DNA from 3 places in the Burkholderia cepacia complex sp. TUM26381 genome. Region 1 is predicted to be linked to each of the others. Evidence: predicted binding sites of a transcription regulator. Region 1 holds the regulator's gene; each other region holds the start of a gene.

Region 1 (6,945 bases):
CTGGCAGCGGATGCAGGAAGCAGCGGGATGACGGCTGGCGCGAATGTCGTCGCACGCCGTGCGCATCGCCGCTGAGCTCGATCGAGTCAGGTTTGTCGTACGGGCGTCATGCGCACCTAAATGGATGTCACGAGAGAACAACGATGTCGAGAACGAAACACCGCTGGATCACGCTGCTGTCGGTTCTGGCTTTCTTTGCGGCAGGGTGCAGCAAGGCCGAGAGTGGCCCGGAAAGCCTCGGAACCGGCGCGACCGCCAAATGGAACGATCCGAACTACGAGATCATCAAGGCCGGCTCGTACAACTATTCGGACTACGACATTTACCGGGTCTACCTGCTGCCGCTGGGCCAGGGCAACCTGGATGATGCCGCGAGTGTCGACGGTGCGCGGGCGACGCCGCGGACGCAGAGCTACTGGAGCGGCGGCAAGGGGTCGCGGCCGAGTCTCGCATGGGATTTCCGCTGGAAAACGCCAAAGAAGTTCAAGGTGTGGTGGGAGCGCGTGGTCGACAAGCGCGCGATGGAAGCGTCGTCCCGGAACTACGACGAATACACGCATCGCGAAACCCAGCCCGGGATGGCGTGGTGCGAGGGCGAAATCACGATCACGCGCCCGCCCATCAAGGACAAGGACGGTAACGTATTGCTGCATTTCTTTCCGGACGGCCGAGTCGAAGGGGACATGGATTTCAGCCTGGGCCGTGCGCCGACCAAGGTCGAGCTTTCCCGGCGGGACGGCCAGCCCAAGCTGACGGATCGCGCATGCGTGAAGGAAATTCCGAATCCGTTCTACGGCCGCAAGAAGCCGGCGCAATGGAATTGACGCCGGACGCATTGCCGGAACAGGAGCCTATCTGCCATGAGCAATCCCCCCATCATCCGACGCATCACCGATATCACGCCTGCCGAGGACGCCATCCGGAGCAAGCAGCGGGAAGCGCTCGATCCGCTGCTGATCGAGCAATGCAAGGAATGTCCTAAGCCTGTTTGGTTCACGGCGTTTTTCGATGGTACCGGCAACAACTACGATGCCGACGGCGGCGGTTCGACGGACGTCAACCGGACCAAGTACAGCAACATCGCCAAGCTCTGGCAGTTTGCGCATGCTGAAGACGACGTGTTTCCTCGTACGTCCCGCAACTACGTGGAGGGCGTTGGTACACCGTGCAGCAAAGTGGGTGACACCGGTAAAGGGCTCGATAACGCGCTCGGTATGGCCGCTGCGCGAAAAGGCGAATTGCGCATCCAATGGATGCTGAACGAACTCGATCGGCACGTGACCCGACACATGCCGGCCGTGAGCCAGATCAATGTGGCCGTGTTCGGCTTCTCGCGCGGCGCGACGGAAGCACGTGCCTTCGTCCGCATGCTGACCCAGAAGCTCACCGAGAATATCGGTGGGCGGCTTTGGTGGAACAAGAAGAACATGAAGGGGCATCGTCCCGAACTGGTCGTCTATTTCCTGGGAATTCTCGATACGGTGTCGTCGACGGGCTTTGGTGGCAGCCGCCTCGAAAAGAAGGCGCCGACCCTCGTTCAGCCGATCCTCGGGCCGTTCTTCGGGACGATTGCCGGTGGCGTGTTGCGTGGTCTCGACAAAGGCGGCCATGCAGAGTGGGCGAACGATATCCGCATTCCGGGCTACGTGCGGCAGTGCGTTCACTATGTGGCGTCGCAGGAAGTCCGGGAGAAATTCCCCGGCGATTCGGTGCGCGAGGACCAGATGGTTCCGGGGAACTGCCGCGAGGTGTACTACCCGGGCATGCACTCGGACGTGGGCGGCGGGTACGAGCGCGATTACCAGGAGGGGCGCACCAACGAGCTGGCCAACGTCGCGTTGAACAACCTCTATATCGAGGGATGGAAGGCCGGCGTGCCGTTCCGTTCGCCGCAAGAAGTCATGGCGAGCGCGGGGCAACTGTTCGAGATTTCCAAGGACCTGGAGGCAGCCTGGAACATGTACATGGGCCAGGGCAACGAGAAGCGCGCGGGCATGGCGCCGAATAGCGACAGGCTCGAACCCCAGATCATCTGGCACATGAATCGCTACTACCAGTGGCGTGCCAGCCGCAGCCGGCGCCTGCACGACGGTCGGCTGAAGCCGCCGGGCGGCGTGAATTCGTACATGGCCACTACCGACAGCGAATGGAACGACGACGCCGAAAGCATCCGCGAGGACGCCGGCGGCTACTTCACGAGCTACGTATCGGAGCAGCACAAGGCCATCGATGCGGCCACGCGGGTCAAGGGCAACTGGCTGGGCGGCATCGATCCCGCGGCACGCGCGACGTTCGACCGGTTCTTCGACCATTACGTGCACGACTCGATTGCCGGGTTCAAGAAACAGATGGATGACGGTCACGTCGGCTTTGCCGAATCGAGCCGCTGGTCGGTCAACCGCCAGTACTTCATGGGCAAACGCGCCCAGAAGTACCTGTACTGGCGCTACGAAGGTGACAAGGCCGAGCATGCCGACACGCGGGTGGCCAAGGCCGATCCGGCCAAACAGAAGGATCCGATGGCGGCCAACGAGCCTCAGCTCGCGAGCAACCAGCCTGCGATGACCGGCGGCGCGCTGCCTGACGCGGCATCGACGGCCTGATGCCGAGCGCGATGCCGTTCGCTATCGCGAACGGTTGACCTGAGGTCGCGGCAGACCGGATCTGCCGCGACACCCCTTTCCCTACCGCAACTGCACCGCCGCGAGAAACAGCACCATGCTGCCGATCGCACCATCCAGCACGCGCCACGCCATCGCCTTGCGGAACCACGGCGCCAGCAATCGCGCCCCGTATCCGAGCCCGAGGAACCATACGACGCTGACCGTCATCGCGCCGATCGCGAACGCGAGCCGCGCGCCTTCCGGCTCGCGCGCGCCGGCCGTGCCGATCAGCAGGAACGTGTCGAGATAGACGTGCGGGTTGAGCCACGTGAACGCGAGGGTCATCAGCACGATCGAGAGCCCGCTCTGCGGCGGCGGCGCGACCGCGTCGCCGCGCACGTCGAGCGTTTCGTGGCCCGGCTTGAACGCACGGCGCAGCGCATTGATGCCGAACCACGCGAGATAGGCGAGGCCGACATACAGCACCGCGTGAACGAAGGCCGGATAGCGCTCGACGAGTACCGATGCGCCGCCGACCCCCGCGCCGATCAGGATCATGTCGGACGCCGCGCACAGCAGCACGATCTTGCCGACATGCGAGCGCATGATGCCCTGACGGAGCACGAACGCATTCTGTGCGCCGATGGTGACGATGAGCGATCCGCACAGGGCGGCGCCGTGGGAGAAAGCGAGCCAGTTCATGATGATGGGCAGCGTTAGAAGCAGTAGACGAATGAATCGGGTAGCGCTAGTCTGCGGTCAGCATGAAGATAAGAGAAGCTAAATCACCTAATGCAGATTAAGGAAATCTAATGCTCGACTACGCGTTGCTCGATGCCCTCGCAGCCGTGATCCGGCACGGTTCGTTCGAGCGGGCGGCCAAGGAGCTGAATGTCACGCCGTCGGCCGTGTCGCAGCGCGTGAAGCTGCTGGAGGAACGGGTTGGCAGCGTGCTCGTCAAGCGCGGGCAGCCGTGCGTCGCGACGACGTCGGGCGCGCTGCTGTGCCGGCACACCGAGCGCGTGCAACTGCTGGAAGCCGAACTGGGCGGCCGGATGCCGGCGCTGCCGGGCCAGATCGCGAGTGCATGGCCGACGTTGCGCGTGGCCGTCAACGACGACAGCGTCGCGACGTGGTTCATCGATGCGGTCGGGCCGTTTTGCACGGAGCGCGAGACATTGCTCGACCTCGTGATCGACGACCAGGATTACACGGCGTCGCGCATTCGCGACGGCAGCGTGCAGGGCGCGGTGACCGCGCAGGCGGAGCCGATCCAGGGATGCCGGTCGGAGCGGCTCGGGCGGATCCGCTATCGCGCGGTGTGCTCGCCGGCGTTTTACGAACGCTATTTCGGTGCGGGCATCACGCGCGATGCGCTGCGCCGCGCGCCGTGCGTGATGTTCAATCCGAAGGACGGGCTGCAGGCGCGTTTCATCCGGCGCGTGACGCGCGCGGATCTCGATCCGCCGCAGCACTGGATACCGCACGTCGCAGGCTATCTGCGCGCATGCGAAACGGGGTTGGGATGGGGGATGTGCCCGGACCGGATGGTCGATCGCCAACTGGCGGCGGGTGAGCTCGTGGACATGTCGCGCGGGCGGACCATCGACATCGATCTCTACTGGCAGAGCTGGCGTCTGTCGATCGGCTGGCTCGACGATTTCAGCGCGGCGCTGAAGACGCGCGCCGCACTGTTTCTCGATTGATTCGGGATGCGATGCAGGCGGCGCGCGAACCGCGCGCGCCGCGCAGGATCAGACCTGATGCAGGCCGTCGAAGTCGACGATCTGCACGTGGCGGCCCTGCATTTCGATCAGGCCGCGCTTCTGGAACTTGGACAGCGTGCGGCTGACCGTTTCGAGCGTCATGCCGAGATAGCTGCCGATGTCTTCGCGCGTCATCCGCAGGTTGAATTCCGACGGCGAGTACCCGCGCTTCAGGTAACGCGACGAGACGTCGAGCAGGAACGCGGCGACGCGCTCTTCGGCATTCAGCGAACCGAGCAGCATCGTTTGCGACGTTTCGCGCACGATCTGTTCGCTCATCAGCTTGTGCATGCGCAGCTGCATCGAGCCGGCTTCCGAGCACAGGGTCTTCAGCGCGCTGTACGGGATCACGCAGACGGAGCTGTCTTCCAGCGCGACCGCGGTGCGCGGATGGGCATCGTCGCAGATGCCGTCGAGGCCGAGCGCTTCACCGGCAAGATGCAGGCCCGTGACTTGTTCGCGGCCGTCATGGCGCGTCGCGACGGTTTTCAGCGAACCCGAGCGCACGGCATACAGGTTGTCGAATGCGTCGCCTTCGCGGAACAGCGCTTCACCGCGCTTCACGGGGCGCGCTGCGCAGATGACCGACTCGAGGCGACTGAGTGCTTCAGGTGCCAGGCCCTGCGGCATGCACAGGTGCCGCATTGCGCACGACGAGCAGTGCGCGGCCTGGCGAGGAGCCCAGCTACCGGCATGAGGCGTGGCGGCGGGACGTGTGGCGACGGGCGTCAGCATGATCGTTTACTCCGGCGTTGAATCGACGGAATCATTGTCCCACCGCAAGTTGCCGCTGTCGGGTGACAAAACGTCGCGACCGGTGGCGCCTGCCGGATGGCGTTCAGGCGGCCTGTTCGTCGACGTTCGCGGCCGCCGGAATCAACAGCACGGGCAGCGTCGCGTGCCGCACGCATTGTTCGGCGATGCTGCCGAGCACGAGGCGGCGGAACCCGCGGCGGCCGTGCGTGCCGAGCACGAGCAGATCGGCGCCGAACGCTGTTGCGCCGTCGAGGATCAGCGACGAGACATCGTTGAGCGACGTCGCTTCGTTCAGCCGCGTTTCGCCCTTCACGCCGGCTGCCTGCATCAGCTTCGAGAAATCCCGAGCGAGTTCGTTGCCCTGTGCGACGAGCTGATCGCGCAGCACGGACGGATCGTAGCCGGGCACGTTGTAGTAGATCGCGGCGTTCTCGACGACGTAGAACGGCTGCAGCTCGGCGCCGTGCGCTTTCGCGAGCGCCAGTGCGGCATCGAACGCATGGCGGGACGTGTCGCTGCCGTCGACGGCAACCAGAATACGCTTGTACATAGTGTCTCCGAGTGGCGGGTTGAAACGAAGTCGGCCGGATGGCCGATCAGGCTGGGCAATGCGCAATGCTGCGAGGCAGAGTAAACCAACGGCGGGGACTTTGCAGCGAGGTGCCCGTCGGGTCGCGTGGTCGCATCGCGTCTGTTGCAGCGGCGAACGGCCATGCGCGCGGCGCATGCTGCACCGCGCGAGATGTGGCGCGTGGCTGGATCGATGCCGCTGTTCGCGCCGGCGGCGGAGCGCAGATGCACGCAGCGACGTGATGCGTTGCGTGGGTACGCGCATCGACCGTGCGCGACCGGCACATCGATGCACCGCACGCATCGCCATTCAATCGCAACTGCGCCGTTTCGACATGACTTCGATCAACGCAACGGCATCGGCACGATGTGCGGCATGCATGAAACCGTCGACGCCGATGCGTGAAATCGTTCACTCGTGCGTCGGTCGCACGCGCCGACCCGTCGGCATCGGTCGTCGACCGGTGCCGCTCCGCAAACGAACGACCGATTCAAACGCCCGGCTGGCTCGGCACGGCCGTCAGCTCGATGATGCGTTCCGGCCGCCGTCCGTGGCCGGGCCAGTACGTGCTGCCGTACATCCTGTGAACGGGGCCGAACCACGCATCGCCGGGCGATGGCGCGTCGAAGCCTTTCTCGACCACCATGTAGCCCGCGCGCAGTGCGAACGCCGGGTGGTTGCCGCCGGGGCGGCTGTCGAAACCGGCGAAGCCGTCGCCGGCTTCCGGCATCGCGTTGACGAGCGAGGCGTTGCTGCCCGTGATCTGGTCGGGCGAGAACGGCCCGCCGCCGGCGAGGCGCGACGCTTCGCGATTTTTGCCGTCGGTGTCGACCGTGCTGTCGTGCGTGTCGTCGTTGTCGAGCTCGATGCTGCGCGGACGTACACGACCTGTTTGACCGGATGATTCCATCGCGGCTCTCCTGGCGGCGAAACGCTCCGGATCGAAGCAAATCCCGTTCCGGGCACGACGGGAAAAGGCGCGCGGGCGATCGCCGCGGTCGCGCGACGCGCACTGATTTGTCATGATTTATTTCAGCTAGAAGACGCGTTTTCTACAGAGTATGATTCTTTTCCTGCGAAGCGGCGACAGGGGATGAAGTCTCGCCGCCTCTGCCCGCGCCGGGGCGCCGCAGCACCCTTAAAGACGGGTAGTGAACAACAAAGCAAGGGACTAGAGGTGGCGGATTCATGCAAGCGACTACTGCCTTCACGCACCGCGGTTATCTGTTGAACTGCGCGCCCGCGCGCG
Region 2 (6,945 bases), on a different replicon from region 1:
AGTCGCGCTCGACGACGGTCACGGTCGGCATCGTCCGGCCCGGCACCGGTTCGCATTCGCCGCGCTTCCAGTCCTGCACGTCGAACGGCTGTGCCAGCTCGCCCGGCGTGTCGTGCGCGATCGGCGCGAGCACGACGTCGCGCTCGACGCCGAGATGCCCGTCGCACAATTCGGAGAAGCGCTTCGCGATCCCCTTGAAGATCTCCCAGTCGCTCTTCGATTCCCATGCGGGATCGACGGCCGCCGACAGCGGATGGATGAACGGGTGCATGTCGGACGTGTTCATGTCGTCCTTCTCGTACCAGGTCGCAGTCGGCAGCACGACGTCCGAGTACATGCAGGTCGTCGACATCCGGAAATCGAGCGTCACGAGCAGGTCGAGCTTGCCGCGCGGCGCTTCGTCGTGCCACGTCACTTCCTCGGGACGCGAGCCGCCGGTTGCACCGAGATCCTCGCCCTGCACGCCGTTGGTCGTGCCGAGCAGGTGCTTCAGGAAATACTCGTGACCCTTGCCCGACGAACCGAGCAGGTTCGAGCGCCACACGAACAGGTTGCGCGGGAAGTTGCCGGGCGCGTCGGGATCCTCGCTTGCCAGCTTCAGCGTGCCGGCCTTCAACTGCCGCGCGACATCGGCGCCCGCGTGCGCGGGATCGGCCAGCGCCGCCCCCACCTTCAGCGGATTCACCGACAGTTGCGGCGCGGACGGCAGCCAGCCCATCCGTTCCGCGCGCACGTTGTAGTCGATCGGCGCCCCATGGAACTGCGACTTGTCCGCGAGCGGCGACAGCAGCGTGGCCGGGTCCATCGGGTCGTAGCGCCACTGATCGGTGTGCGCGTAGAAGAACGACGTCGAATTCATCTGGCGCGGCGGGCGGCTCCAGTCGAGCGCACCGGACAATACCGTCCAGCCCGTCTGCGGCCGCAGCTTCTCCTGGCCCACGTAGTGCGACCAGCCGCCGCCCGGCTTGCCGATGCAGCCGCACATGATCAGCATGTTCATGATCGCGCGGTACGACATGTCCATGTGGAACCAGTGGTTGATCCCGGCGCCGATGATCACCATCGACTTGCCCTGCGTCTTGTGCGCGTTCTCCGCGAACTGCCGCGCAACCGAGATCACGTCCGCGCGCTTCACGCCGGTGATCGTTTCCTGCCATGCGGGTGTGTACGGCAGGTCGTCGTCGTAGCTCGCGGCGACGTCGCGGCCGCCGAGGCCCTGGTCGAGCCCGTAGTTCGCCACGAACAGGTCGTAGACGGTCGCGACCAGCATGTCGCCGTTGCGCGTCGCGATGCGCCGCACGCCGATCCGGCGCGACAGCTCGGACGCATGCTGCGTCGAGTTGAAGTGCGCGTGCGGCTGGTTGCCGAAGTACGGGAACAGCACGTCGACCACGTCGTCGTGCTCGGCCGTGCACGACAGCCGCGGTGACAGCGCCGCGCCCTTCGACGTCTCGCCGCGCAGGTTCCACTTGCCCTTGTCGGCGTCGTCCTGCTGCCCCCAGCGGAAGCCGACCGAGCCGACCGGCACGACGAACTCGCCGTTCGCGTCGTCGATCATCACGGTCTTCCAGTCCGGATGCGCGGCCTCGTCGAGCGCGTCGTCGAAGTCCGACGCGCGCACGAGGCGCTCGGGCACGTAGCCGTCGCCGTGCGGTACGAGGCGCACCAGGCATGGCATGTCGGTGTAGCGCTTGCAGTAGTCGGAGAAGTAGTCGCTCTTCCCGGCGAGATGAAATTCCTTGAGGATCACGTGGCCCATCGCGAGCGCGAGCGCCGCGTCGGTGCCCTGCTTCGGGTGCAGCCACAGATCGCCGAACTTCGCGCCTTCCGAGTAATCGGGGAACACCGACACGACCTTGGTGCCGCGATAACGCGCCTCGACGAGGAAGTGCGCGTCCGGCGTGCGCGTCTGCGGGACATTGGAGCCCCACATCATGATGAACGTCGAGTTGTACCAGTCGGCCGATTCCGGCACGTCGGTCTGTTCGCCCCAGGTCTGCGGCGACGCCGGCGGCAGGTCGCAATACCAGTCGTAAAAACTCAGGCACACGCCGCCGATCAGCGACAGGTAGCGCGAACCTGCCGCGTACGACACCATCGACATCGCGGGAATCGGCGAGAAGCCGACCACGCGATCGGGGCCGTGCCGCTCGACCGTGTGCACGTTGGCGGCCGCGACGATCTCGTTGACCTCGTCCCAGCTCGCGCGCACGAAGCCGCCGAGCCCGCGCCGGCTCTGGTACGAACGGCGCGCTTCATCGTCGTCGACGATCGAGCGCCATGCTTCGACGGGGCCGAGCGTGCGGCGGCGCTCGCGCCACAGCTTCACGAGCGCGCTGCGCACCATCGGATGCTTGAGGCGGTTCGCGCTGTACAGGTACCACGAGTAAGACGCGCCGCGCGAGCAGCCGCGCGGCTCGTGGTTCGGCATGTCGGGACGTGTGCGCGGATAGTCGGTCTGCTGGGTTTCCCAGGTGACGATCCCGCCTTTCACATAGACCTTCCACGAGCACGAACCCGTGCAGTTCACGCCGTGGGTGGAGCGGACGATCTTGTCGTGCTGCCAGCGCATCCGGTAACCGTCTTCCCATTTGCGGTCTTCGTCGGTGACGGCGCCGTGCCCGTCGGAAAAGCGTGGCCTGGTGGTGGAGAAATAACGCAATCTGTCCAGGAAATGGCTCATGGGGATCTCGTTTTTCCGGTCTTTTGGCAGACCCTGATTATTTAAGGAGGCGAAATACCGGTTGTAAAGGACGATCGAATGTCGATCATTTCGTCCTTCTCACCGTGATCGAACCCATTGTCAGGCGGATCAACATATCACGACTTGATACAAATCACGGAATCGTTCATCTATCCGCAACAGTGAAATCGAATGGGGATCGAGCGCGCGGCACGGCCTGTTATGCTGCGCACTGCATTCCCGCGTTGCCCGTCCGTTGCCGTCATGCATCCCGTGACGGCGGGCGGGCTCCGCATTGAATTGCACTGGACGATCCGATCCACCGCATCGGGATTCGCCAACCGCAGCCGGCCGTTCATCAAAGACCGCGCGGTTTGTTCAGTGCATTTCCGGCCGTCGGACCATCGCACCTTTACATACAAGAACCGAAATTTCATGACATCCCGACTTCTCGCCGCGCTCGTTGCCGCGGCCTTGAGCTGCACCGGCCTGCCCGTCGCCCACGCGCGCACCTACGTCGCGCCGACGGCGTCGCTCGGCAAAGGCGCCTACGTTCACCAGTTCGTGCTGCGCGACCCCGTCACGCAACAGCCGCTGCCGAACGCGCGCTACCGGCTGTTCCTGCCGGGCCAGGTCATCGCGGGGCTGCCCGTCAAGCCGGGCGAGCACGACAGCGTGATCTTCGGCACGACCGACGCGGCGGGCCGCACGATCCGGATCCGGCTGCCGAAATCGCATCCGCAGAAGCAGTGGGTGTTCAACCCGGTCGTCGGCGACGGCGACCTGGGCGAATCGTTCCGGCTGGTCGATCCGGGCGGCAAGGCGTCGCTCGGCCGTTTCCCGTACGTGCTGGACGTGGAGAACGAATATCTGGCATGCGGCTATTCGGACGCGAACGGCTACACCTACTACGCACAATCGCGCACGCCGCGGAACGTCAATCTTTACGTCGGCATGCTGGAAAAAGCGGCCGACACCGACTGGTGCGCGGGTCCGGGCCTGACCATCGCGAACAGCGCGAACGAACCCGGCACGCCGGACCTGTACACGCAGTACCTCGGCACGCTGGTCACCAACAGCGACCGGATCAGCGGCGAGTTGCGGCAGCAGATCGTCGCGAAGCTGCTGTCGCTCGCGATCGCCGAACGCGACGCAAGCCGCGTGGCTGCCGTGCTCGATCTCGACACGATTCCGGACGATCGCCTGAACGATATCGGCTACCGGCTCGTCGATGCGGGCGTGGAGGTCGATCGCGGGCTCGCAATGATCGACACACATCTCGCGAAGTCGCCCGACGATGCGTATGCGCTCGACAGCAAGGGCTGGGCGCTATATCGCCTCGGCCGCAACGACGAGGCGCTCACGTGGTTCGACCGCTCGATCGCGATCTTCGCGAAGGACGACGACGGCGACGCGCGCGAAGCCCATGCGACCGGGCTGACGCACAAGGGTGAAGTGCTGTGGAAACTGGGGCGCCGGGATGAAGCGCGCGATGCGTTCGCTCAGGCGCAGAAGCTTCAGCCGAAGAACGCGGAGCTGGCGGAAACGCTGAAGCGACTGGACGTGCAGGCGAGCCCGGACAGCGCGGCGGCGCCCGGTGCGAGCGGCACGTAATCTCGACGGAAGCGGTGATCGTCAGGGCAACGACGGTCACTGCTGACAGGGATCGTCACGGGACAGCATATAGACGTGCCCCGACGCGTTCGCCATCGCATGACCGTTGGCCACAAAGCGCTGCTTCGTGTTCGACATCATCGCAACGACGACTTTCGACTGATCGATGCCCGGCTGCCCCATCAGCTATGTTGTCGTTCTTCGAGCACGATAGTGCCTGCACGCGTTCCCTCAAGGAAAGACGCAGCCTCCCCGCGTCATTCCTCGCCTTTCGCGCCCGGATTGAGCATCACGACGAAGCCGGCCACACCGACGATCAATGCGATCGCGCCGCCACGCAGCGCCATCGCTTCGTCGAACAGCAGCCCCGTTACGACGGCCATCATCCCCACGAGCGACACGAACACGGCGATCGCCGCGACGACGATGCGGTACTGGCGGCGGATCATCGCTCGAACACCGCGTTACGCCGCAGCCGCGGCCGCCGCTTCGTCGGCATCGTCGCCGCGAATCAGCAGCACCGGGCACTTGGAGCCGCGCACGAAGCGCTCGGCGACGCTGCCGAGCAGCACGCGCCGGATCCCGCGCCGCCCGTGCGTGCCGACCACCGCGAGATCGATCCCGTGCTCCTTCACGTAGCGCTGCAGGCGCTCCGCGATGTCCTCGCCGATGCTCTCGGTCTCGACGAGTTCGGCTTCGCCTTTCGCGCCGGCCAGCGCGACGATCTGTTCGGCTTCACGCAGCACCTTGCGCCCGTCGTCGCGGATTTCCTCGACGAGCGCGTGCGGATCGAAACGTCCCGCGTACGTGAACAGCACCGACTTGTCGACCACATACACGACGCTGACGTGCGTGTCGCTCGCCAGCGCCACTTTCACGGCCTCGGCAAGCGCCTGTTTCGACGAAGCACTGCCGTCGACGGCCACCATGATCTTCTTGTACATGCGAACCTCGCTGGGGTGAACTGCCGCGCGCCCTGTCGCGCGCGGCCATGTCACCATCATCGGCCGACGGCGGGCCCGGATGTTGACGACGATCAAGCCGGCGGGCGTCCGGCCCGCGACCGGACGACGCACGCGCCGGGCACCGGGCGCCACGCATCGACGCCCGCGCCCGGCCCGTCATCGCGCGTGCGGCGCGCGGTACTTGTGCCGGTCGAACCCGCTGTCGCGCAACCAGGCACCGGCGACCGCGTCCACGTCCTGTCCGGCGAACGGCAGCACCGTGTCGGGCTGCGCACCGTGGCGATAGTTCGGCCCGGTGAACTCGGAATCCGCCGCATAACCGAAGTACGCGTTGCCGCTCCACACGATGTTCGCGTAGCTGCCTTGCGCATTCTTCGTCCGGTAGATCGCGCCGCTATCCGAAGCGTTGTAGAAGCGGTTGCCCGTCACCTGGAACGCGTTCGCATAGCTGAGGTTCTCGACGATCGGCGTCACCAGCCCCGGCGTACGCGTGATCACGACGTTGTCGCGCACGACGGAATCGGCCGATCCCGCCGCCGAGATGATCCGCCGCTTGTCGTTCAGGCTCAGGTTGTTTTCGACGATTGCCCCCGTCTCCTGCGCCGTGTGGCCCAGGCCGTCGGAACCGCATCCGCAGAACAGCATCAGCCCGCCGTCGTTGTCGTGGCTGAAGTTCGCAGCCACGCGCGTGTTGCGCGTGCCGAGATCCGCGTCGAACGCCATCCCGTCGCCGGCTTCGATGTTGTTCTGCAACCGCACGCCGTTGACTTCGTTGTACTGGAACAGCGCATCGTCGGTGTTGATCGCCCACGCGCCGGCGCTGTTGCCCGGTGCGCGCATCCAGATGTCGTACAGGTGGTTCGCCTCGACCTTCGGCGCGGTTGCCGTGCGCACGATGATGCCGTCGCCGCCGACGTTGTGGATCAGGTTGTTGCGCAGCACGACGCGCGTCATCGGGAAGTAGTCCGACGCCGCCTGCGTGGCCGGATTCGTCAGGTAGGCCGGATTGCCCTTGTACGGCGGATAGTCGCCGCACGGCGCACCGCCTTCGCGGCACATCCACGCGGAGCGCGTCGACAGTGCGACCGCATCGACGGCGTAGATTTCGCTGTTCTCGACCGCGATGTCGTCGAAGTTGGTCGGCTTCTCCTTCGTGCCGACGACTTCGTTGTCGCGCGTCACCTCGAACAGCATCCCGCCGGTCGTCTTGTACGAGCCGACCGTATTGCCGGCGACATCCTTCAGATAGCCGCGAACGTGATGCACGTACACGTCGTCGACATGGTAGTGGCTGCCCGTGCCGTAATCCTCGAGCCGCACGTACAGCCCGAGGCGGCCGCCGACGGTCGTCGCATCGTTGGTCAGTTCCAGCGAACGGATCTCCCAGTACTGCGTGTTGTACAGATAGATCGCCGCGCGGTTCACGGTCGGGTTGTCCGTCTTGCACAGCGAGTAATAGCCGCTGAATCCGTTGGGCGTCTTGTGCTGCTCGGTGATCGACTGGTCGGGGTCGGCCGTCGTATCCGCACAGCCGGCCGCGATGACGGGGCGCGATGCCTTCGGGTCGCCGTATGCATCGACGACGATCGGTGCGCCGGCCGCGCCGGTACTGCCCGGCGCGGGCGTAAAGCTGCCGTTGCAGGTGGTGCCGCGCTTGAAGCGCACGTGCGTGCCGGGTGCGAG
Region 3 (6,945 bases), 1.4 Mb from region 1:
GGTCGGGTGCGCGAGAATCGTGAAATGCGGATGGTCCATCGCGCGCAGCATGCGCCCGGTCTGCGCGTCGCGCGGCAGGTCGAAGCCGTCGCGCACCGCACCGACCACGAGATCGAGCCGGCCGAGCATCGCATCGGGCACGTCGAGACTGCCGTCCTCGCGAATGCCGGCTTCCACGCCCTTGAGCAGCACGAAATCGTCGAACGACGCGTTGACGCGATCGATCTCGTCGAGCTGCCGCGCGAGCCAGTCGAAGTCGTTGCGGCCGCCGCCGGCAGGCGGTGCGCGGTCGGTGACGGCCAGGTACGCAAGCCCGCGCGCACGGGCCGCATCGGCCATCGCGCGCAGGCTGTCGCGACCGGCCGACACGTCGGTATGCGCATGCAGGTCGCCGCGGACGTGCTTGCGCTCGACCAGCGCCGGCAGCGTGCCGGCACGCGACGCGTCGATCTCGCCGCGATCCTCGCGCAGCTCGGGCGGCACGTCGTGCAGCCCGATGGCGGCGTACACCGATGCCTCCGTGTCGCCGGCAATCCGCTCGTCGCCGCGAAACACGCCGTATTCGTTGATCTTCAGGCCGCCGGCCTGCGCGATCCTGCGCAGCGCGATGTTGTGCGCCTTCGATCCCGTGAAGTAGACGAGCGTCGCACCGAACGCATCGGCATCGACCACCCGCAGGTCGACCTGCAACCCGCTGGCGAGCACGACGCTCGATTTCGTCTTGCCGTGCGCGAGCACGCGCGCCACGTCGCCGTAGCCGACGAACGCTTCGGCAACCGCCACCGGGTCGCTCGCGGTAACGAGGATGTCGAGATCGCCGACCGTCTCGCGGCGGCGGCGGAAACTGCCGGCCGGCATGACCTTGCCGACGCCGGCGACCGCACGCAGGCGTTCGAGCAACGGCATCAGCGCATGCGCGGCGTCGGGCAGCAGGAAGCGCTGCGGTTCGCGCTGCAGGCGGTCGTCGATCGCTTCGAGCAGATGGGCCTCGGTCTTTGCGCCGAAGCCCGGCAGTTCGCGCACATGCCCGCTCTTCGCTTCGGCGCGCAGCTGTTCGAGCGAATCGACGTGCAGCGCGTCATGCAGCGCCTTCACGCGCTTGGCACCGAGCCCCGGCACATCGAGCAGCTCGACGATCGCGCCCGGCAGCGCCTGGCGCAGCGTCTGCTGCAGTTCGCAGGTACCGGTCGCGGCAATCTCGCGCAGCTTCGATGCGAGATCAGGCCCGATCGACGGAATCTTCCCGAGATCGTCGCCGTTCGCGATCATCGCCGGGATATCGCGACCGTAGTCGGCAATCGTCCGCGCGGCATTGCGGTACGCCCGCACGCGAAACGGATTGGCGCCCTGGATCTCGAGCATGTCGGCGATCTCGGCGAACACGGCCGCGCACTCGGCATTGTGGATCGGCATGATCGGCGTGGCTCCCTTCCACGTGGATGGCGCCGCACGCGTGCGCGACGGCGTCTGCCCGCCCGGCGCCGCATGTCGACGCCGCCGGGCGCCCGTTCGTCATCGTACGCCGCCGGCGCGCCGCGTGCAGCGCCGTTGCGGCCGCGACGTCAGAGCGACGCGCGCGGTGTCGTCGCGTAGTGCCGCTCGTAGATCGACTGGCAATGCGTGCAGCGTTCGGCGGTCGGGCGCGCGAGCAGGCGCTCGTAGCCGACCGAGCTGTCGCAGTCGATGCATTCGCCGTAACTGCCGTCGCGCATCCGCTGCTGCGCACGGCCGATCGCGCGCAGTTCGGTCAGCTTCATGCCGATCAATGCATGATCGACGTCGACGAACAGATCCGCGTTCGCCTCGTCGCCTTCGTCCGGCGCCGCGCCGGCAAGGTCCGCATAGGATTCCGACGCACGATGGTCTTCGCTCGTGCGGATCTCCGCACGCAGCGCCTGCTCGCTCTCGCTCAGCCGCTGTTTGAGCGTCTGCCGTTGTTGTTGGTCGAGCGACATGGCCGTCTCTCCTGTTCCGGGTTCCGCGCGGAAAAATGCGGCGCGCGGTATCGCGCCGGTGCGCGGCAGGCAGGCGCCACCGCCGCTGCCGCGTCCGGATGTGCGCCCGGCAGCACGAAGCACCGGACGCCTTCGACGCAGGATAAACCCATTGAACACGCGTGTGTTGACCGGAATCAGCCCGCCGGTCGCGCGCGCGGCCGGCGCGCGAAAACTGGGGACGGACGCGAAATCGCGGCCGGCCACGCTCGCCGCGCAGCCCGTCGGCGCAACCGCAGCGCAGCAATTTTCCGTGCGGCCCATTGCTTCTTCGGCGCGCGCGGCCCGGCATCCATCCGTCGACCGGATCGCTCGCGCAGCGCGCCGCCTCCTCAATGATTCGTCATCCTCAGAAAGCATTGCGCCCGATGAAGCCGCGCACGACCGTCAGCAGGATGATCTTCATGTCGAACCAGAAGCTCCAGTTCTGCATGTAGAACAGGTCGAACTTCACGCGCGCGGCCATCGCCTCGACCTTGCGGGTCTCGCCGCGATAGCCGTTCACCTGTGCCCACCCGGTGATGCCCGGGCGCACGCGGTAGCGGTACATGTAGCAATCGATCAGTTGCCGATAGAAGTCGTCGTGTTCGATCGCGTGCGGACGCGGGCCCACCACCGACATCTGCCCGAACAGCACGTTGAAGAACTGCGGCAGCTCGTCGAGCGACGTGCGCCGCAGGAACGCGCCGACGCGCGTGATGCGCGCATCGTTGCGCGACGCCTGCCGCACGACGCCCGGCTGCGCGCGATGCACGCGCATCGTCCTGAACTTCAGGATGTCGAACTCGCGGCCGTCGACACCCTTGCGGCGCTGCCTGAACAGCACGGGCCCCGGCGACGACAGCTTGACCGCGATCGCCAGCATCGACAGCAGCGGCAGCAACGGAATCAACACGCCGAACGCGAACAGCCGGTCGAACGCGAACTTCGCCCACAGCTCCGGCGCCGCGCGCGGCGTGGTCGCGAGATTGATCGCCGGCATGCCGAGGACGTCGGTCGCGGAGCGATCGACGACCGCCATCTGCCGGACGTCGGGCAACAGCCGCAACTCGACGAATTCGTCGCGCAACTCGCGCACGATGCGCTGGATCCGCCATTCATGCGACATCGGCAACGTGAGCCACACCTCGTCGATCCCGCCGCCGCGAATCAGGTCGCGCAACGCGTTCCAGTCGTCGATCACCGGGACGCCGCCGATGCCGCCGATGCCGCCCGCGGCAGCCTGGGCATCGTCGTCGAATACGCATGCGGCCATGAACGGGCCATTCGGCGCGAGCTGCATCCGCTCGATTGCCACGCGCCCGTATGCGGTTGCACCGACCACAGCGACGCGGCGCTGCCGTGCGCGCGGACCGTCACGCGTGAGCGCAAGGGCCAGCAGCGCCGCGCGGCCGAGCAGCAGCGCCGTGTCGCCGGCCAGCACCGTGCGCACGATCCAGCGGGTCGTGACCGTGCCGCCGCGATTCATGATCCACATCGCGGCGGCCACCGTCAGCACGCTCGCGCACACGACCGCCACCATCGTCTGCGTCAGCACGTGCGCGCCGCCCTGCGCCGCCACGCCGCCGCGCACGGTGCGCAGGTAGCGCGGCAGCAGCGCCACCGTCAGCACACACAGCAGCGCGATCGCGCCGCGCTGCGCGTCGGACAGTTCGCGCCACGCCAGCCCCGACGCCGCCTGCGCGGCAAGCGCCCCGGCCAGCACGAGCACGACGTCGGCCGCCGCGATCGCGGCACGCCGCATCGCATTCGTTCCACCGGACATCGACGGCATCGTCACGCACCATGTGCCGGGAATCCGCAACGCCCCTCCTGCAGGCGCGGGCGAACCGGCGCCGGCCGCACATTCCCGCGCGTGCCGAGCAAGCGACGATAGTCGGCGCGGATCAGGTCGTAACATTCGCACGCGTGATGTTCGAGGCCGTCGCGATCGAGCACCGTGATGCGGCCGCGGCGCTGCCGGATCAGCCCGGCTTCCTGCAGGTTCCCCGCTGCCTCCGTCACGCCCTCGCGCCGCACGCCGAGCATGTTCGCGATCGTCTGCTGCGTGACGGCCAGCTCGTCGCCGTCGATACGGTCGTGCGCGAGCAGCAGCCAGCGGCTCAACTGCTCGCCGACCGAGTGATGCCGGTTGCACAGTGCGCTGCGCGAGATCTGCGCCATCGCCGCCTGGCAGTAGTTGAGCAGCAGCCGGTACGTCTGCGGCGATCGCTCGAACTCGGCGCGCATCACGCAACTCGGCACACGATAGGCCATCCCGCCGATGCGCACCTCGACCCGGTTCGACGCCGCGACGCCCCCGACCAGCGTCCCCAGCCCGACCACGCCTTCGCGGCCGACCACCGCCACCTCGACCATCGCACCATCCTCCATCAGGTGCTGCACCGACATCATCGCCGTCGTCGGAAAATGCAGATGGCGCATCGGCTCGCCGACCCGGTCGAGCATCCCGGCCTTGATCCTGACCAGTTCGAGATGCGGTGCGATGGTGCGGATGCTGTCCTCCGGGAGGGCAGCGAGGATGGCATTCGCCGAGTAGCTCGAGTGAAGATGAAGCATGTCTGTATCCCTTTTATTGTCCGCGCCGCCTGCAGCCGCATGCACGGAACTCGTTATCGCGATGCGCGCCCGGACGTTGACAGCGGTTGCGGCCCACAACCCTGAATCCGACTGACCGTCGGCTTGTCATCACCGGATTGAGTCGACCGTCCCGTTTCGGCACGCGAGCCCGAATAAGCGATTTACGTGCCAATACCCGCCCATCCTTAATATATGAATCACATCCGATTTAAATCGACCGAATAACCGGCCTCAAACCGTAAAAAGCGTCTCATTTCCGGACACTCTTCCATGCGATGGACACAGAACGCCATTCGACTGACTAATTCCCGCACGTCGCGGCGGCACAACCGCATTGCCCCGCAACGCTTACCGGTCAATTACTTACAGTCGATTTTCAATTGTTTCCGTGATGAACCGGGCGGTATTTTCGAGCGCCGCCACGCTTCACACGCTCGTTTGAAACTGTCTCAGGCCTGAATCGACGCACTCATATCCGGCTCTGTCATCTACCGCACATATGCCACGCAAGCCATTGATTTAAATAAACAATCTTGCGACACCCGTTTATTTGTCAAATAATGTTCAATGTCCAACCGACACTTTCGCAGTACGATGCGCGGCATTGCGCGATTGATTCCCGCTCGGAGCTGAATGACAGGAACGCAGGCCATTCCATTTCCAGATGATTAATTCCATGAAAATGAATCATTAAATCCGCATGACGTTTTCACCCAATCGCAATCGTCAAACTTTGTGAAATGACGTCATGCGCAATTGCCTGAATTCAATTGCGTGCTAGCCTTTTTGCCAGCATCGTCATTCTGTTTTCGATGAACACAAGTCCGCACGATCGTGCGAAATTCCCGCCCGGGGATATCGCCGCGACGACGCGCGACCGCCACCCTGCGAGGATGTGCCGTGACTCACCAGGCCCCTGACGCCGTCGCGTACGCGAACGGCATGATCGAGCTTTCCCACAGCTTCGAAGCCAACCGGTTTCTCGCGGCCATCGACCGCGACGAGCTCGCCACGCTCACGCCCCACCTTCAACTGGTTCACCTGAAATCGGGGCAAGTGCTCTGCGAACCCGGCGAAATGCTTGCCGCGGTCTACCTGCCCGTCACGACCGCGATTTCGCTGCAGTACGTGTCGTCCGGCGGCATGACGCTGGAGGTCGCGGAGATCGGCAGCGAGAGCGTGGTTTGCGACGACGTGATCGGCGGCAGCGGCCGGATGCCCTGCCGGGCGGTCGCATGCCGCGACGGCTTCGTCTACCGGCTCGACCGGCGCGTGTTCGCCGCCGCGTTCGATGCATCGCCGGTGATCCGTCACCTCGTGTTCGTCTGCGTGCGGCTGCTGATGGCGCAGGTCTCGCAGATCACGTTCTGCAGCCGCCATCACGTGCTGAAACATCAGTTATGCCGATGGTTCCTGCTCGCGTTCGACCGCACGCGCAGCATCGAGATCCAGGTCACGCACAGCATGCTGGCGCAAATGCTCGGCGTGCGGCGCGAGACGGTCACGGATGCCGCCGGCGAAATCCAGAAGCTCGGCCTGATCCGGCAATACCGGAGCTCGATCGAGCTCGCCGACCTCGACGGCCTCGAAAAGATGTCGTGCGGCTGCCGCGCGATCGTGCGCGACGAGATGAAGCGCATCCTGTCGGCCGATTCGGGCGTACCGGCCGCCTCGCGCGCCTGATTGGCGTGCCGGACCGGAACGGCGCCGCGGCGCCGTCCGGGTTCCGGGTTAGCTGTTTGTAGGGTGGCGAACAGAACGTCGTGCCTGCCAATGGTCTACTGATGCCGGACTGCCGGGGGGACGTCAGCGCCTATCGCGCGTTTGCCCGAGCGGACGACACCACGCACGCCGGAGCAGCACGTGAAAAACGAAATCAGAACCATCCTGAAGCACGTCGCCCATCTCGAAGCCGCGATCGATTCGATCGGCGACGGGGACGACCTCTACGCAGCGGGCCTCTCCTCGCTCGACACGATCCAGCTGATGCTCGCGATCGAGAAGCAGTTCAACATCGAGATTCCCGACGAGATGCTGAACCGCAACCTGTTCCGCAGCATCGACGCACTCGCGGACACCATCGCCACGCTGCAACGCACCGAGCATTCCGCATGAGCGCGCTGCTCCCCGAACTCGCGGCCGACAGCGATTCGCATCGGCTCGACGAGGCCGCGCACGCCGTCGCGCAGATCGCCGCCCAGCATGCGGATGCGGTCGATCGCGACGCGCGCTGCCCCGTCGAGGCGATCGAGGCGATGCGCGCACGCCGGCTGCTCGGCGCGATGGTCCCGACCCATCTCGGCGGCGCAGGCGCGTCGCTGGACGACATTGCGTCGGCCTGTTCGATCCTCGGCCAGGCGTGCGCATCGTC

Evidence for each region. The regulator FNR, encoded in region 1, switches genes on or off when oxygen is low (the NO sensors DNR and NnrR bind a similar motif). The targets are predictions, from matches to a motif close to TTGATNNNNATCAA.
Region 2: ACWMMN_RS36305 (universal stress protein) is a predicted target of FNR. The motif match lies at 5,324-5,337, and genes of this name have one in related genera.
Region 3: ACWMMN_RS25320 (TraR/DksA family transcriptional regulator) is a predicted target of FNR. The motif match lies at 2,122-2,135, and genes of this name have one in related genera.

What each region holds. Positions count from the first base shown of each region.
Region 1 covers NZ_CM172007.1:3,352,155-3,359,099, reverse strand. Annotated here, with positions in the region: gene ACWMMN_RS31935 (DUF4123 domain-containing protein) at 1-31, shown strand, start outside; gene ACWMMN_RS31930 (DUF3304 domain-containing protein) at 144-824, shown strand; gene ACWMMN_RS31925 (T6SS phospholipase effector Tle1-like catalytic domain-containing protein) at 861-2,603, shown strand; gene ACWMMN_RS31920 (LysE/ArgO family amino acid transporter) at 2,685-3,305, opposite strand; gene ACWMMN_RS31915 (LysR family transcriptional regulator ArgP) at 3,416-4,309, shown strand; gene fnr (fumarate/nitrate reduction transcriptional regulator Fnr) at 4,358-5,104, opposite strand; gene ACWMMN_RS31905 (universal stress protein) at 5,208-5,675, opposite strand; gene ACWMMN_RS31900 (hypothetical protein) at 5,838-6,101, shown strand; gene ACWMMN_RS31895 (DUF3005 domain-containing protein) at 6,187-6,606, opposite strand; gene ACWMMN_RS31890 (hypothetical protein) at 6,885-6,945, shown strand, end outside.
Region 2 covers NZ_CM172008.1:982,676-989,620, forward strand. Annotated here, with positions in the region: gene ACWMMN_RS36285 (nitrate reductase subunit alpha) at 1-2,683, opposite strand, end outside; gene ACWMMN_RS36290 (tetratricopeptide repeat protein) at 3,119-4,297, shown strand; gene ACWMMN_RS36295 (hypothetical protein) at 4,334-4,480, opposite strand; gene ACWMMN_RS36300 (DUF2964 family protein) at 4,555-4,746, opposite strand; gene ACWMMN_RS36305 (universal stress protein) at 4,762-5,241, opposite strand; gene ACWMMN_RS36310 (right-handed parallel beta-helix repeat-containing protein) at 5,419-6,945, opposite strand, start outside.
Region 3 covers NZ_CM172007.1:1,913,625-1,920,569, forward strand. Annotated here, with positions in the region: gene polX (DNA polymerase/3'-5' exonuclease PolX) at 1-1,413, opposite strand, end outside; gene ACWMMN_RS25320 (TraR/DksA family transcriptional regulator) at 1,563-1,955, opposite strand; gene ACWMMN_RS25325 (undecaprenyl-phosphate glucose phosphotransferase) at 2,344-3,759, opposite strand; gene ACWMMN_RS25330 (Crp/Fnr family transcriptional regulator) at 3,771-4,553, opposite strand; gene ACWMMN_RS25335 (Crp/Fnr family transcriptional regulator) at 5,475-6,257, shown strand; gene ACWMMN_RS25340 (acyl carrier protein) at 6,438-6,689, shown strand; gene ACWMMN_RS25345 (acyl-CoA dehydrogenase family protein) at 6,686-6,945, shown strand, end outside.